Regions from separate parts of the Nocardiopsis sp. CNZ308 genome, predicted to be linked through region 2. Evidence: riboswitches for the same ligand, from Rfam matches in the RefSeq annotation. Region 2 holds a riboswitch; the other holds the start of a gene.

Region 1 (6,936 bases), 1.0 Mb from region 2:
GGAGGGGCGTGCCCGCGGGGGTCGGAGGCTCCCGTGCTCCCGACCCCTGGGCGCGAAGCGGCGCGGCGGAGGGTCAGGGCAGCACCGCCAGGAACCACTGGGTGACCGTGCGGGCGGGCGTCCAGCCGGTGAACCCGCCGATGGGCGCGGTGGTCTCGACGGCGATCCGGGTCAGCTCGCCCCCGTGGCGCCGGTGGGCATCGGCGAGCAGCTGCTCGGTCTCCAGCGTCACCCCGTGCACCACGATCCGCCCTCCCGGCCGCAGCGCCCCCAGGCAGGCGTCGAGCACGCCCGGCCGGGTCGCGCCGCCGCCGACGAACACCGCGTCGGGCGCGGGCAGCCCGGCCAGCGCGTCCGGCGCGCGGCCAGTGACCACCTCCAGGCCGGGAACACCGAGGCGGCCCGCGTTGCGGCCGATCCGCGCGGCCCGTTCGGGGTGGGCCTCCACCGCCGTGGCGGTGCAGGAGGGGTGGGCGCGCATCCACTCGATGCCGACCGACCCCGCGCCAGCGCCCACGTCCCACAGGTGCTGGCCCGGCGAGGGAGCCAGGCGGGCCAGCGCCGAGGCGCGCAGGTCGCGCTTGGTGAGCTGCCCGTCGTGTTCGAAGGCGTCGTCGGGCAGCCCCGCGACCAGGCCGTGGCCGGGCGGGCCGAGGAGTTCCAGGGCCAGCACGTGCAGCGGGGGCACCGTGCCGGGAGGTGAGGCGAGCCAGTGGTCGGCGGTGGTCTCCAGGCGCGACTCGGAGTCCGCGCCCAGGTCGCCCAGCACGGTCATCCGGCTGGCGCCGTAGCCCGCGCCGACCAGCAGGGCGGCGACCGCGGCGGGGGTGGCACCGTCGGAGGAGAGCACCAGGACGCGGTGGCCGGGGGCGAGCTGGCGCAGCAGCAGGCGGGGGTCGCGGCCGACCAGGCCCACCACCGCGCAGCGTTCGGCGGGCCAGCCCATGCGGGCGCGGGCCAGGGCGACCGAGGAGACCGCGGGTTCCACCCGCACGGCGTCCGCGCCCAGCAGGTCGATCAGGGTGGTGGCGATACCGGACACCAGGGGGTCGCCGGAGGCCAGCGCCACGGTGGAGGGGCCGACGGGGGAGGCGCTGTCGCTGGCGGCGCCGTCAGCGGAAGCGTCGTCGAGGGAGGCCAGCAGTGGCGGCAGCCCCTCGCGCAGGGGTGAGGGCCAGGCCTGGCGGCGCTGCCGGGGCCGGTCGGGGAGCATCGCCAGGTGCCTGCGCCCGCCCAGGACCGTGTCGGCGGCCAGGACGAGCGCGCGCAGCCGCTCGGGCAGGCCGGACCAGCCCTCCGCGCCGATGCCGACGACGGTGATCCGGTGCCCGGTGGGCGGGGAGGTCCCGTCCTCCCGCGCAGCGGCATCCGGGCGGTGGCGGGTGACGGGAGGAGGCTCCGCGCCGCAGGCGTCCGTTGAGGGTGCACCACTCCCCCGCGCAGCGGCATCCGGGCGGTGGTGGGTGACGGGAGGGGGCTCCGCGCCGCAGGCGTCCGTTGAGGGTGCACCACTCCCCCGCGCAGCGGCATCCGGGCGGTGGTGGGTGACGGGAGGGCGGCTGTCGTCCTTCATTCCCCGGACGCTATCGTGGCGGCAGGCATGAGGTGCCCCAACGGCCCAGCCATCGGAAACGGTGGGGACGGCCGACGGGGAGAATCTGGGAAGCCCGGTGAGACTCCGGCACAGGCCCGCTGCGGTGAACCGAGCCTTCCGTCCAGGAAGGACCCGGCAAGTCCGAAGACCGGCCTCGCGCCCGTCCCTTACCGATGGCGACATGAGCGGGAGCCTCTACATGCCATTGCGGTCACCGCACTACCCCTTTTCCGCGATCGTCGGCTGCGACGCCGAGGAACTCGACGACCTGGGCCTGTCCCTCGTCCTCACCAGCGTCTCCCCGGAGATCGGCGGCGTCCTGGTACGCGGCGAGAAGGGCACCGCCAAGTCCACCGCGGTCCGGGCCCTGGCCTCCCTCCTGCCGCCCGTCGACGTCTACCAGGGCGACCGGTTCTCCGTGGACCCCGCCGACCCGGCGCAGCACTCCCCCGACGGGCCCTTCGGGTCCGGCACCACCGTGGAGAGCCGCCCGGTGCGCCTGGTCGAACTGCCCGTCGGCGCCACCGAGGACCGCGTCCTGGGCTCCCTGCACCTGGAACAGGCCCTCACCCACGGCAGGGTCGCCTACGAACCCGGCCTGCTGGCCCGGGCCCACCGCGGCATCCTCTACGTCGACGAGGTCAACCTCCTGCACGACCACCTGGTCGACCTGCTCCTGGACGCCGCCGCGACCGGCCGGGTCACCGTGGAGCGCGACGGGTTCTCCGTGGAGCACGCGGCCCGGTTCCTGCTCATCGGCACCATGAACCCCGAGGAGGGCGAGCTGCGCCCGCAGCTCTTGGACCGGTTCGGACTCACCGTCGAGGTCGCCGCGCCGTCCGAGCCCGCGGTCCGCGCCGAGGTGGTGCGCAGGCGCATGTCCCACGACGCCGACCCCGCCGCCTTCGCCGGGCGCTACCACGAGGCCGAGAAGGCCCTGGCCGAACGCATCGCGGCGGCCCGGGAGGCGCTGGGCCGGGTGCACCTGTCCGAGGCGGCTCTGCTGAAGATCGCCGAGGTGTGCGCGGCCTACGACGTGGACGGCCTGCGCGCCGACATCGTGACCGCGCGCACGGCGATGGCGCACGCGGCCTGGTCGGGCCGGACCTCGGTCACCCGGGCCGACATCCGCCGCGCCGCCACGCTCGCCCTGCCGCACCGACGACGGCGCAACCCCTTCGACGCGCCGGGACTCGACGAGGAACTCCTGGACCGGATCCTGGGCGACGAGGAACCGCCGCCCGACCCCCCGGAGCCGCCGGGCCCGCGGGGGACCGACGACGACGGTTCCGAAACCCCGTCGGACGCACAGGACCCACAGGACCCCTCCGACAACGCCAGTCCCCCGGACAACGTCGGGGACACCGGGGAAGCCGAGACCTCCGGCGGCGAACAGCCCGACCCGGAGCACTCCCCCGCCTCCGCCGAGCACGCGCCCGAGGACGCCGAGGGCGACTCCCCCGAACCCCGCCCCTCCGGCGCCTCCCCGGCCACCGCCAGGGCCGCCGCCCCCTACCGGACCCGGCTGCTCACCGTGCGGGGCTCCGGAGAGGGCGCCGACGGCAGGCGCAGCCGGGCCGTCGGCACGCGGGGCCGCCGGATCGGCGCCGCCGAGCCCGGCCGGGGCGCGGGCAGCGCGGTCCACCTGGTGGAGACCGTGCGGGCCGCCGCTCTGCGGCCCCAGAACGGCGGCCGACTGCGGCTGCACCCCCGCGACCTGCGCGTCGCGGTCCGCGAGGGCCAGGAGACCAACCTGGTGCTGTTCTGCGTGGACGCCTCCGGCTCCATGGCGGCGCGCAGGCGCATGACCGAGGTCAAGACCGCGATCCTGTCCCTGCTCCTGGACGCCTACCGGCGCCGCGACAAGGTCGGCCTGGTCACCTTCCGGGGACGCGAGGCCGAACTCACGCTGCCGCCGACCCGTTCGGTGGACGTGGCCGCGGCCCGCCTCGACGACCTGCCCGCCGGGGGGCGCACCCCGCTGGCCGAGGGACTGGAGGAGGCGGCCCGCGTCCTGCGCCGCGAGCGGCTGCGGGACCCGAGGCTGCGCCCGCTCCTGGTCGTGGTCACCGACGGACGGGCCACCGGCGGCAAGGGTGCGGTGGGCCGCGCCATGACCGCCGCCGACCACGTCGCCGGGCTGGGCGTGACCACCGTCGTGGTGGACGGGGAGTCCGGGCCGCTGCGCCTGGGCCTGGCCGCCTCCCTGGCCGCCCGCCTGGGCGCCGACCACATGCCCGTCAGCGAGGTCAGCGCCCACGCGCTGGGCACCGCCGTACGAGAGAGGGCCGCCTGATGCCCAAGGGACAGCCGCTCGTCGTCCCCGACGACGGGCTCACCACGCGCCAGCGCCGCAACCAGCCCGTGTTCGCCGTGCACACCGGTGACGGCAAGGGCAAGTCGACCGCCGCGTTCGGCCTCGCGCTGCGCGGCTGGAACCAGGGCTGGCGGATCGGGGTGTTCCAGTTCGTCAAGTCCGCGAAGTGGCGCATCGGCGAGCAGACCGTGCTGGAACGCCTGGGCGAGCTGCACGAGCAGACCGGCGAGGGCGGTCCGGTCGAGTGGCACAAGATGGGTTCGGGCTGGTCGTGGAGCCGCCGCAAGGGCGACGCCGAGGACCACGCGGCGGACGCCGCCGAGGGCTGGGCGGAGATCAGACGAAGGCTCGCCGACCAGACGCACGACCTGCTCATCCTGGACGAGTTCACCTACCCGCTCAACTGGGGCTGGGTCGACGTCGAGGACGTCCTGGCCGCCCTGCGGGACCGCCCCGGCCGCCAGCACGTGGTGATCACCGGCCGCCGCGCCGACCCGCGGCTGCTGGAGGCCGCCGACCTGGTCACCGAGATGACGAAGGTCAAGCACCCCATGGACGCCGGGCGCAAGGGGCAGCGGGGCATCGAGTGGTGACCTCCCGGGGCGCCTCGGAAGGTTCGCGAAGCCGGACGGCAGGGCCCGCGGGGGCCGCCGAGGGGTACGCGGGAGCCGGAGAAGCGGGGGCCCCGGCACCCGCCGGGAAGCGCGGAGGCCGGACGACGGGGTCCCCGGAGCCCGCCGGACCGGCGCCGTCAGCCCGGCCGACGGGACTGCTCCGGCCGACGCCGCGTGCACGGCCGACGGCGCTGCCCCGGCTGATGATCGCCGCGCCCATGACCGGGCAGGGCAAGACCACGGTCGCGACCGGGCTGATGGCGGCGCTGCGCGACGCCGGGTACGCGGTGAGCGGTCACAAGGTGGGGCCGGACTACATCGACCCCGGCTACCACGCCCTGGCCACCGGGCGTCCGGGCCGCAACCTCGACCCGCACCTGGTCGGCGAGGAGCGGGTGGCGCCGCTGCTGCTGCACGGGGCGCGCGGCGCGGACGTCGCCGTCATCGAGGGTGTGATGGGCTTGCACGACGGGCGGCTGGGCACCGACGGGTTCGCCTCGTCCGCGCACGTCGCGGCCCTGACCCGGACACCGGTGGTGCTGGTGGTGGACGTGTCGCGGATGTCGCGTTCGGTGGGCGCACTGGTGGCGGGGATGGCCGCCTACGACCCGGCGGTCGAGGTGGTCGGGGTGATCCTCAACCAGGCGGGTTCGGCGCGCAACGTCGCCGAGATCACCCGGGCCACGCACCTGCCGGTCCTCGGCGTGGTCCACCGCGACGAGCGGCTCGCCAGCCCGTCCCGGCACCTGGGGCTGGTCCCGGCGTCGGAGCGGGCGGAGTCGGCGCGCGTGGTCGAACGGCTCGGGGAGCACGTCGCGCGCCAGGTGGACCTGGACGCGCTGCTCGCGGTGGCCCGCTCCGCGCCCGCGCTGGACGCCCGCCCCTGGGATCCGGCACGGGCACTGGGAACACCCGTTCCGGGGTCCCCGCCCGAGGGCCCGGCACGGGAGGTGTCAGCCCCCGCCACCCCGCTCGGGGTCCGGGTGCGGGCGCGGGAGGCGTCCCGCACTCCCCACGCAGCCCACACAGCCCATGAGCCCCACACGGTTCGTGCCCCTGGCGATCCCGGTGGGCAACACACAGCCCACACCGGCCTCGGACCCCACGAACCCCCTCCGCCCCAGCAAGCGGTGGTCGCAGCCCACACGGACCATGGGCCCCGCACAGCTCGTGTCCCCGGTGATCCTTGCGAGCGCCACACAGCCCAGACCGACCACGGTCCCCATGAGCCCCCAGCGTCGCGGCGGCCGGTGGTCGCGGTGGCGGGCGGCCGGGCCTTCACCTTCCGCTACGCCGAGACCGAGGAACTGCTCACCGCCGCCGGGTGCGAGGTCGTCGCGTTCGATCCGCTGGGCGACACCGCGCTGCCCCCGGGCACCCGGGGCGTCTACCTCGGCGGCGGCTTCCCCGAGGTCTACGCCGGTGAGCTCGCCGCCAACCGCGGCCTGCTGACCCAGCTGCGCGAGGCGGTGCGGGACGGGGTGCCGACCGTCGCCGAGTGCGCGGGTCTGCTCTACCTGGCCGAGTCGCTGGACGGCGAACCCATGGCCGGGGCCGTCCCCGCGCGCGCCCGGATGACGGGGCGGCTCACCCTGCGCTACCCCGAGGCGGTCTCACCGGGGGACACCCTGCTGACCCGGGCCGGGGAACGGGTCACCGGACACGAGTTCCACCGCACCGCCCTGACCCCCGGCGCCCGCGGCGACCTCCCGGCGTGGGAGATCGAGGGAGCGCCGGAGGGCTTCGCCTCACCGACGCTGCACGCCTCCTACCTGCACGTCCACTGGGCCGGGCACCCCCGGCTCGCCGCCCGCTTCGCGGACGCCGTACGCGCCTAGCACCCGTTGCGGCTCCCCCGACGCGTCGCCCCTCCGACGGCCTGCGCCGGACCGGCCACGACCGCCCCCTCGGGGCCACGCCGTGGGCGACCGCGCATCGACGACCCGCCGCCGCCCGGTTCCGGCGTGCGCGGTCGGTGACCGGCGCTGGGCGGGCGCGACGACCGCTCCCCCGGCGGTCGGGAGGTCCAGCCCGCCGCCGGTGCGCCGGGCCGCCCTCACTCCCACGCGGCCCGGGCGGCCCTCATCGCGGGCGACACGTAGCCGGTACCGATGCGGACGCCGTCGAGCCACTCGGTCAGGCGCGCCGCCTCCTCCCCCAGGGCCCGCCGCGTCGCCGTCGACACCGGTTCGAGCAGGTGCACCCGGACCGCGCCGGAGCCGTCCTGCACCCACGTCCCGACCACGCGGCCGTCCGCCCAGGCGGTCGTGCCCGCGTTGCCGCGGTTGTCGAAGAGCTGCTGGCGGTGGGGGCCCAGGTAGAAGTCCCGGCCGCGCCAGCCCATGACGGTCGGGTCCAGCACCGGCAGCAGGGCGACCCACGGGCCCGGGTCGGCCGCCTGGCCGAGGTCG
Region 2 (6,936 bases):
GGCGCTTCACCAGCGTGGGCCAGGTCTACCCGCGCTCGCTGGACTTCGAGGTGCTGACCGCGCTGGTGCAGCTGGCCGCCGGTCCCTCGTCGCTGGCCAAGACGATCCGCCTGATGGCCGGGCACGAGCTGGTCACCGAGGGGTTCGCCGAGGGCCAGGTGGGCTCCTCGGCCATGCCGCACAAGATGAACACGCGCTCGTGCGAGCGGGTCAACGGGCTGACCGTGATCCTGCGCGGGTACGCGTCCATGGCCGGTGAGCTGGCCGGGGACCAGTGGAACGAGGGCGACGTGTCCTGCTCGGTGGTGCGCCGGGTGGCCCTGCCGGACGCGTTCTTCGCCTTCGACGGGCTGGTGGAGACGATGCTGACGGTGCTGGACGAGTTCGGGGCCTTCCCCGCGGTGGTCTCCGCCGAGCTCGACCGCTACCTGCCGTTCCTGGCCACGACCAAGATGCTCATGGCCGCGGTGCGCGCCGGGGTGGGCCGCGAGACCGCCCACGAGCTGATCAAGGAGCACGCGGTGGGCTCGGCCCTGGCCATGCGCCAGGAGGGTGCGGGCAACCGGCTGCTGGACCGCCTGGCCGAGGACGAGCGCTTCCCGCTCGGCCGCGAGGAGCTGGACGCGCTGCTGGCCGACCGGATCACCTTCACCGGCGCCGCCGCCGACCAGGTGGCCGCCGTGGTGGGGCGGATCGACGCGATCGTGGCCGCGCACCCGGAGGCGGCCGCCTACTCCCCCGGTTCGATCCTGTAAGGGGATCCGGATCCGCCTGGCGAGGGGTCCGGGACGGTGCCGCGGCGCCGTCCCGGACCCCTCGCCATGTGCGGCGGACGGACGTGCTGCGGGCGGGCGCGCGGTGGCGCGCGTATGACCCAGTTCACCGCCGCTGACGCTCGGCCCGAAAGTTAACACCTATTACGGTTGGGCTGTCGGCACGTCCAACCCCCGATCCCCTCGGAGCACCCATGATCGACCCCGATTCCTTCGGTACCGCGCTGTGGACCGTGCTGATCGTCGCCGCCGTCGTCATCGCCTTCGGTCTGGCCGCCCTGTCGGACATGGCCATGCGCCGCCGCGAGGACCGTGCCGCGCGCGCCGCCGGACGCGACGACCCCGTGGCGGCGCGCGCCGGCGAGCGGCAGCGCGTGAACGGGAGCGGGCCCACCGGCGGCGGGGGCTCCCGAGCCTGACACCGGCGCCGCCCCGGCGGGGCGGCGCCCCCGACCTGCGGCGGACGGCCTCCGCCCCGCACGGTCGCGCGGCTCACGCCACCAGGCGGGCGAACAGCTCCGGGTCGGCGTTGCCCCCCGAGACGACCGCGACCGTCTCCTGCGGGCGGCCGGGCGCGGTGGGCACCCGGCCCGCCAGGACCGCGGCGGCGGCCAGGGCCCCGCTGGGCTCGGCGACCAGGCGCGCCCCGTGGGCGAGGGCGGCGACGGCGCGGGCGATCTCCTCCTCGGTCACGGTGACGACCCCGTCCAGGCGGGCGCGCAGGTGGGCGAAGGTCAGCTCGGACAGGCACACGCGCACCCCGTCGGCCATGGTGCGGTGGGTGCGCTCGGGCGGCCAGGTGACCAGGCTTCCGGTGCGCAGGCTCTCGGCGGCGTCGGCGGCCAGTTCGGGTTCCACCCCCACGACGCGGACGCGGCGCGGGCCCGCGGCGGCCAGCGCGGCGGTGGCCACCCCCGAGGCCAGACCGCCTCCGCCCACGGGCACGACGACGGTCGCCACCTCGGGCGACTGCTCCAGGACCTCCAGGCCGACCGTGCCCTGGCCCGCGATGACGCGCGGGTCGTCGAAGGGCGGGACGAGGGCGAGCCCCTCCTCGTCCCGGAGCCGCCGGGCGGTGGCCTCCCGCTCCCGGGGGGCGACCATGACGATGCGGGCGCCCAGGGCGCGCATGCGGTCGACCTTCACCCCGGGCGCGCCCTCGGGGACGACGACGGTGCAGGGCACCCCGTGCCGGGCGGCGGCGTGGGCGAGCGCCTGGCCGTGGTTGCCCGAGGAGTGGGTCACCACACCGCTCCGGCGCTGGCCGGGGTCGAGCAGGGCGACGGCGTTGGTGGCGCCGCGCAGCTTGAAGGCCCCGGTGGGCTGGAGGCTCTCGGGCTTGAGCAGGAACGGCGGCCCTCCGGCGGGGCCCGCCGTCAGCGGGGTGCGCACCACCTCCCCGCGCAGGCGTTCCCGGGCGGCGCGGACGTCCTCCACCGTGATCAGTTCCATGGGCCCTCTATGCCCGGTCCCGGCCCGGCCACGCGTCCGGACGGTGCCCCGCCCGGTCCGGGTGCGGCGGCCGTGCGGGCCACGGCGCGGGGCTCCCGCCCCGCCGGGTCCTCCCCCCCTCCGGTCGGGCGGCTCACGGGGGTCCGGCCGTCGGTCGGGAGGGGAGCGGGTCTCGCGGAGGGGACCCGCGTGCACTACCGTGGCCCGTTGACTGTCAGCACAAGTCCATATCGTCGACGTCGCAGTGCACGGGAAGCCGGTGGAAGTCCGGCGCGGTCCTCGCCACTGTGACCGGAGGGCGCCTCCCACACGCCACCGGGCCGGACACGGCCCGGGAAGGGGGAGCGGCGCGGGGCGAGAGCCCGACTCCGGGAGCCAGGAGACCGGCTGCGACCGTCCGCGTCATCAGACCACGAAGGATGGTTTGTTCGATGAAGCCCACCGGGACACGCGCGGTCCGGTACCGCCTGCCCGCCTGCGCCGCCCTCGCCCTGCTCCTGGCCACGACCGCCTGCGGCGGGGGTTCCGCCGCCCCCTCCCCCGAGGCCGCCGGGGAGACGATCCGCAACTGCGGCGTCGACGTGGCCGCGGACAGCCCGCCGGAACGGGTGTTCGCCGCCTACCAGCCCGCCATCGAGACCGCCCACGCGCTGGGCCTCAGCGACCGCCTGGTGGGGACGGCGTTCCTGGACGCCGCCGTCCTGGAGGAGTACGCCGACGCCCAGGCCGGGCAGGAGTACTACCCCAACCTGCCCAGCCGGGAGGAACTGCTCAGCCACGGGCCCGACTTCGTGCTCGCCGGGTTCAACGACGTGTTCACCGACGAGAACCTCGGTACGCGGGCCTCCCTGGGCGAGCTGGGCATCGGCAGCTGGATCCCGGCGCCGCTGTGCCCGAGCGGGGACGGGCGCACCGACGCGACCATCGACCCGGCCTCGGTGACGATGGACAACGTCTACGCCGACCTGCGGGACCTGGGCGCCCTGTTCGGCGCGCGCGAGCGCGCCGAGGAGGTCATCGCGCACATGGAGGGCACGATAGGCGGGGTCACCGAGGCCCTGGAGGGCGGCGTGCCCGAGGAGGACCGGCCCTCGGTGATGGTCGGCCGCCCCAGCGACCAGGGGTTCCGGGTGGCCGGCGGGCAGGACTTCTCCACCGAGATCATCCGCCTGGCCGGAGGCGTCAACGCCTTCGCCGACCTGGACGGCGGGCGCAACCACGACGTGGCCGTCGAGGACGTGATCGCGCGCGACCCCGACTTCATCCTGGTCGACGTGTGCTGCGACGCGCGGATGACCGCCGCCGACGCCGCCCCGGACGTGGAGCGGATCACGGCCGATCCCGTGCTGGCCAACCTGACCGCGGTCACCGAGGAGCAGGTGGAGGAGTTCACCTTCGCCGACCGCTCCGCGGGTGTGCGCAGCGCGGCCGCGGTGGAGACGGTCGCCCGGATCCTGCACCCCGGCCTGTTCGGGTAGGCGGGCCGATGGCCCCCCGTGTGGCGGAGAGGCCCGTGACGACCGTGCCCTCGGGAGTCCGGCGCCGGCTGCGGGCCGCGGCCGACGGTCCCGGGGTGCTCGTCAGTGCCCGCGCCCGCGTCGCCGGGTTGGCGGTGGCGCTGCTGGTCCTGGCCGCGGCCCTGCTGGCGTCGGTCCTGGTCGGCTACGAGCGGCTGTCCGTGGCCGACGTGTACCTCGCCTACGCCGGTTTCACCGGTTCGGACACCGACCTGGTCGTGCGGCACCTGCGTGTGCCGCGCACCCTGGCCGGGCTGGCGGTCGGCACGGCCCTGGGCGTGTCCGGGGTCCTGGCGCAGGGGGTGACCCGCAACCCCCTCGGCGACCCCGGCGTCCTCGGCATCAACGCGGGCGCCTCCCTGGCGGCGGTCCTCGCGATCAGCGTGTTCGGGGTGTCCGCGCTGCTGGGCTACGTCGGCTTCGCCTTCGTGGGCGCCGCGGCGGCGGTCTGCGCGGTCTACGCCGTGGGGTCGCTGGGCCGGGAGGGCGGCGGTCCGGTCAGGCTCACGCTCGCCGGAGCCGCGGTCTCGGCCCTGCTGGGTTCGCTGACCTCGGCGATCGTCCTGCGCGACCGCGCGAGCCTGGACGAGTACCGGTTCTGGGTGGTGGGCTCGCTGGCGGGCGCCGACGGCGCGGCGCTGCTCCAGGCGCTGCCGTTCCTGGCCGCCGGGCTGGTGACGGCGGTGGCGGTGGCCCGGTCCCTGAACGCGGTGGCGCTCGGCGACGAGCTGGCCCGCTCCCTGGGGACACGGCTGTGGCTGGTGCGCGGGGCGAGCGCCCTGGCGGTGGTGCTCCTGGCGGGAACGGCGACGGCCGTGGCCGGTCCGATCGGCTTCGTCGGCGTCGCCGTGCCGCACGCGGCGCGGGTCCTGGTCGGCCCCGACCACCGCTGGGTGCTGCCCTGGTCGGCGGTGCTGGCGCCCGTCCTGTTGTTGGCGGCCGACGTCGCGGGCCGGGTGGTGGCGCGTCCGGAGGAGTTGCAGGTCGGCGTCCTCACCGCTCTCATCGGTGCGCCGTTCTTCGTCCTCCTGGTGCGCGGGCGAAGGGTGACGGGGCCGTGACGGCGCGCTCCGGGGTCCTGGGCCCCCGGACGGGGGCGGCCCGCCTGGGCGGACTGTCGGTGCGGGTGTACTGGCCCGCGGTACTGCTCGGCGGCCTGCTCACCGCCCTGGCTTCGGCGGTGGCCCTGGTCTCGCTGACCCTGGGGGACTTCGAGCTGGGTGTGGGCGAGGTGGTGGACGCGCTCACCGGCCGTGCCGGGGTGATGGTGACGCACGTGGTGGTGGAGATGCGGCTGCCGCGTGTGCTCACCGCGCTGGGTGTGGGCGCCGCGCTGGCGCTCTCGGGGGCGCTGCTGCAACGGCTGGCGCACAACCCGCTGGTCAGCCCGGACGTCATCGGGGTCAGCGCGGGCGCGACGACGGCGGCGGTGCTCGCCATCGTCGTCTTCGGCGGCACGGCGGCGGCGATCGCGGCCAGTGCGCTGGCGGGAGCCGTGGCCACCGCGTTCCTGCTGTACCTGCTCGCCTACCGGCGCGGTGTCAGCGGGCAGCGGCTGGTCCTGGTGGGGATCGCGGTCACCGCGATGCTGGGCGCGGTGACGTCGTACCTGCTGACCCGCACGGAGCTCACCACGGCGCAGCGCGCCATGCTCTGGCTCACCGGCAGCCTGGCCAACCGGGACTGGCCGCACGTGGTGACGGTGGCGGTGGCGCTGGCCGTCCTGGCGCCGACCACGCTCCTGCTGGCCCGGCCGCTGTCCCTGCTCCAGCTCGGGGAGGACACGGCGACCGCCCTGGGCGGCCGGGTGCGGCTCGCCCGGGGCGCCCTGCTGTTCACCTCCGCCGCGCTCGCGGCCACGGCCACCGCCGTCGCCGGTCCCGTCGCGTTCGTCGCCCTGGTGGCCCCGCAGATCGTGCGGCGGCTGCTGGGCGGACGCGCCCTCGGGCTGCTGGCCTGCGCCGCCTGCGGAGCGCTCCTGACGGCCGGCGCGGACCTGGTCGCGCGCACCGCCTTCGGGGGGAGCGAACTTCCGGTCGGGGTGGTCACCGGGGTGCTGGGAGCCCCCTTCCTGCTGTACCTGCTGGCGCGCGGCGACAGCGCGGGACGGGGCCGGTGAACGCCCGCGGCGCCGCCCCGCCGGGTCGCCGGGGGCGCCTTCCCGGTCAGGCGGCCCGCGGGGCCGGGGCCCCGCGGCCTCCCATGGCGAAGTGGCGCGAACCGGGGGCGAGCGCCGCGGCCCCCGGGGCCAGGAAGCACAGGGCGGCGCACACGACGAGGACCGCCTCCGTGCCGAAGGCCTGGGTGGCCGGGGCGATCAGCGCGAGCCCGACCGGGGCCAGGCCGTAGGAGAACAGGAAGTCCAGGGAGGAGACGCGGGCGAGCTTGTCGGGCGCGACCTCGCGCTGGGCGGCGGTGAACCACGGGACGTTGAACAGTTCGATCCCGACCCCCGCCAGGGCGTAGGCGGCGAACACCGTCCACGGGCCCACGGGGAGGAGCAGGCTCAGCGGCGCGAGGCCGTACAGGGCCAGGCCCGCCAGCGCCACCCACCCCTGGGAGGAGGGGCGCCAGCGCCCGATCAGCAGCGCCCCGGCCAGCGCGCCGCCGGTGTAGGCGGTCAGCGCGCCCGCCAGCACCGCCTCGGTGCCGTAGGTGTCGCGGCTGACCACGGGGAGCAGCACGCCCGTGGCGGAGTACCCGGTGGCGATCACCGCCGTCAGGGCGCCCAGCCCCGCGAGGAACCACGTGTGGCGCCGGGCCTCGCGCAGCCCGTCCCGGAAGTCGGCGACCAGGGAGAAGCCGCGCGCGGGCACCGCCCCCGGGGCGGGCGCGCTCCGGCCCCGGGGCGGGGCCAGTGCGGCGACGGCCCAGAGCGCGGCGGTGACCAGGAGGAGGGCGTGCACGCCCAGGACCGTGGAGAGCAGCGCCGTCACCCCCGGGGCGACCAGGGTGGTGACCCGCACGGAGATGGTGAGCGCCGCGTTGGCGCGCTGGCGCCGCGGCTCGTCCACGACCTCGGCGGTCAGCGCCTGGAAGGCGGGTCTACAGGCTCCCTGGCCCGCGCCCACGGCCGCCGCGGCCACGGCCGCGAGCGCGAGGGCTCCGGTCGCCACGCCCACGGCGACCAGCGGCGTGGCGGCCGCCGCGAGGACCCCTGCCCACAGCACCACCGCGCGGCGGGAGAGCCGGTC

The links. A riboswitch is a leader RNA that binds a small molecule or an ion and turns the genes downstream of it on or off. The one in region 2 is predicted to bind cobalamin.
Region 1: linked by a shared signal. The riboswitch ahead of EV372_RS22445 (VWA domain-containing protein) and the one ahead of EV372_RS27090 (ABC transporter substrate-binding protein) in region 2 are both predicted to bind cobalamin.

What each region holds. Positions count from the first base shown of each region.
Region 1 covers NZ_SHKJ01000001.1:5,244,079-5,251,014, reverse strand. Annotated here, with positions in the region: gene cbiE (bifunctional cobalt-precorrin-7 (C(5))-methyltransferase CbiE/decarboxylating cobalt-precorrin-6B (C(15))-methyltransferase CbiT) at 74-1,573, opposite strand; cobalamin riboswitch at 1,624-1,765, shown strand; gene EV372_RS22445 (VWA domain-containing protein) at 1,800-3,890, shown strand; gene cobO (cob(I)yrinic acid a,c-diamide adenosyltransferase) at 3,890-4,504, shown strand; gene EV372_RS22435 (cobyrinic acid a,c-diamide synthase CobB) at 4,729-6,363, shown strand; gene EV372_RS22430 (winged helix DNA-binding domain-containing protein) at 6,582-6,936, opposite strand, start outside.
Region 2 covers NZ_SHKJ01000001.1:6,269,268-6,276,203, forward strand. Annotated here, with positions in the region: gene purB (adenylosuccinate lyase) at 1-755, shown strand, start outside; gene EV372_RS27080 (histidine kinase) at 968-1,192, shown strand; gene EV372_RS27085 (threonine/serine dehydratase family protein) at 1,266-2,225, opposite strand; cobalamin riboswitch at 2,451-2,631, shown strand; gene EV372_RS27090 (ABC transporter substrate-binding protein) at 2,657-3,703, shown strand; gene EV372_RS27095 (iron ABC transporter permease) at 3,712-4,803, shown strand; gene EV372_RS27100 (iron chelate uptake ABC transporter family permease subunit) at 4,800-5,861, shown strand; gene EV372_RS27105 (MFS transporter) at 5,908-6,936, opposite strand, start outside.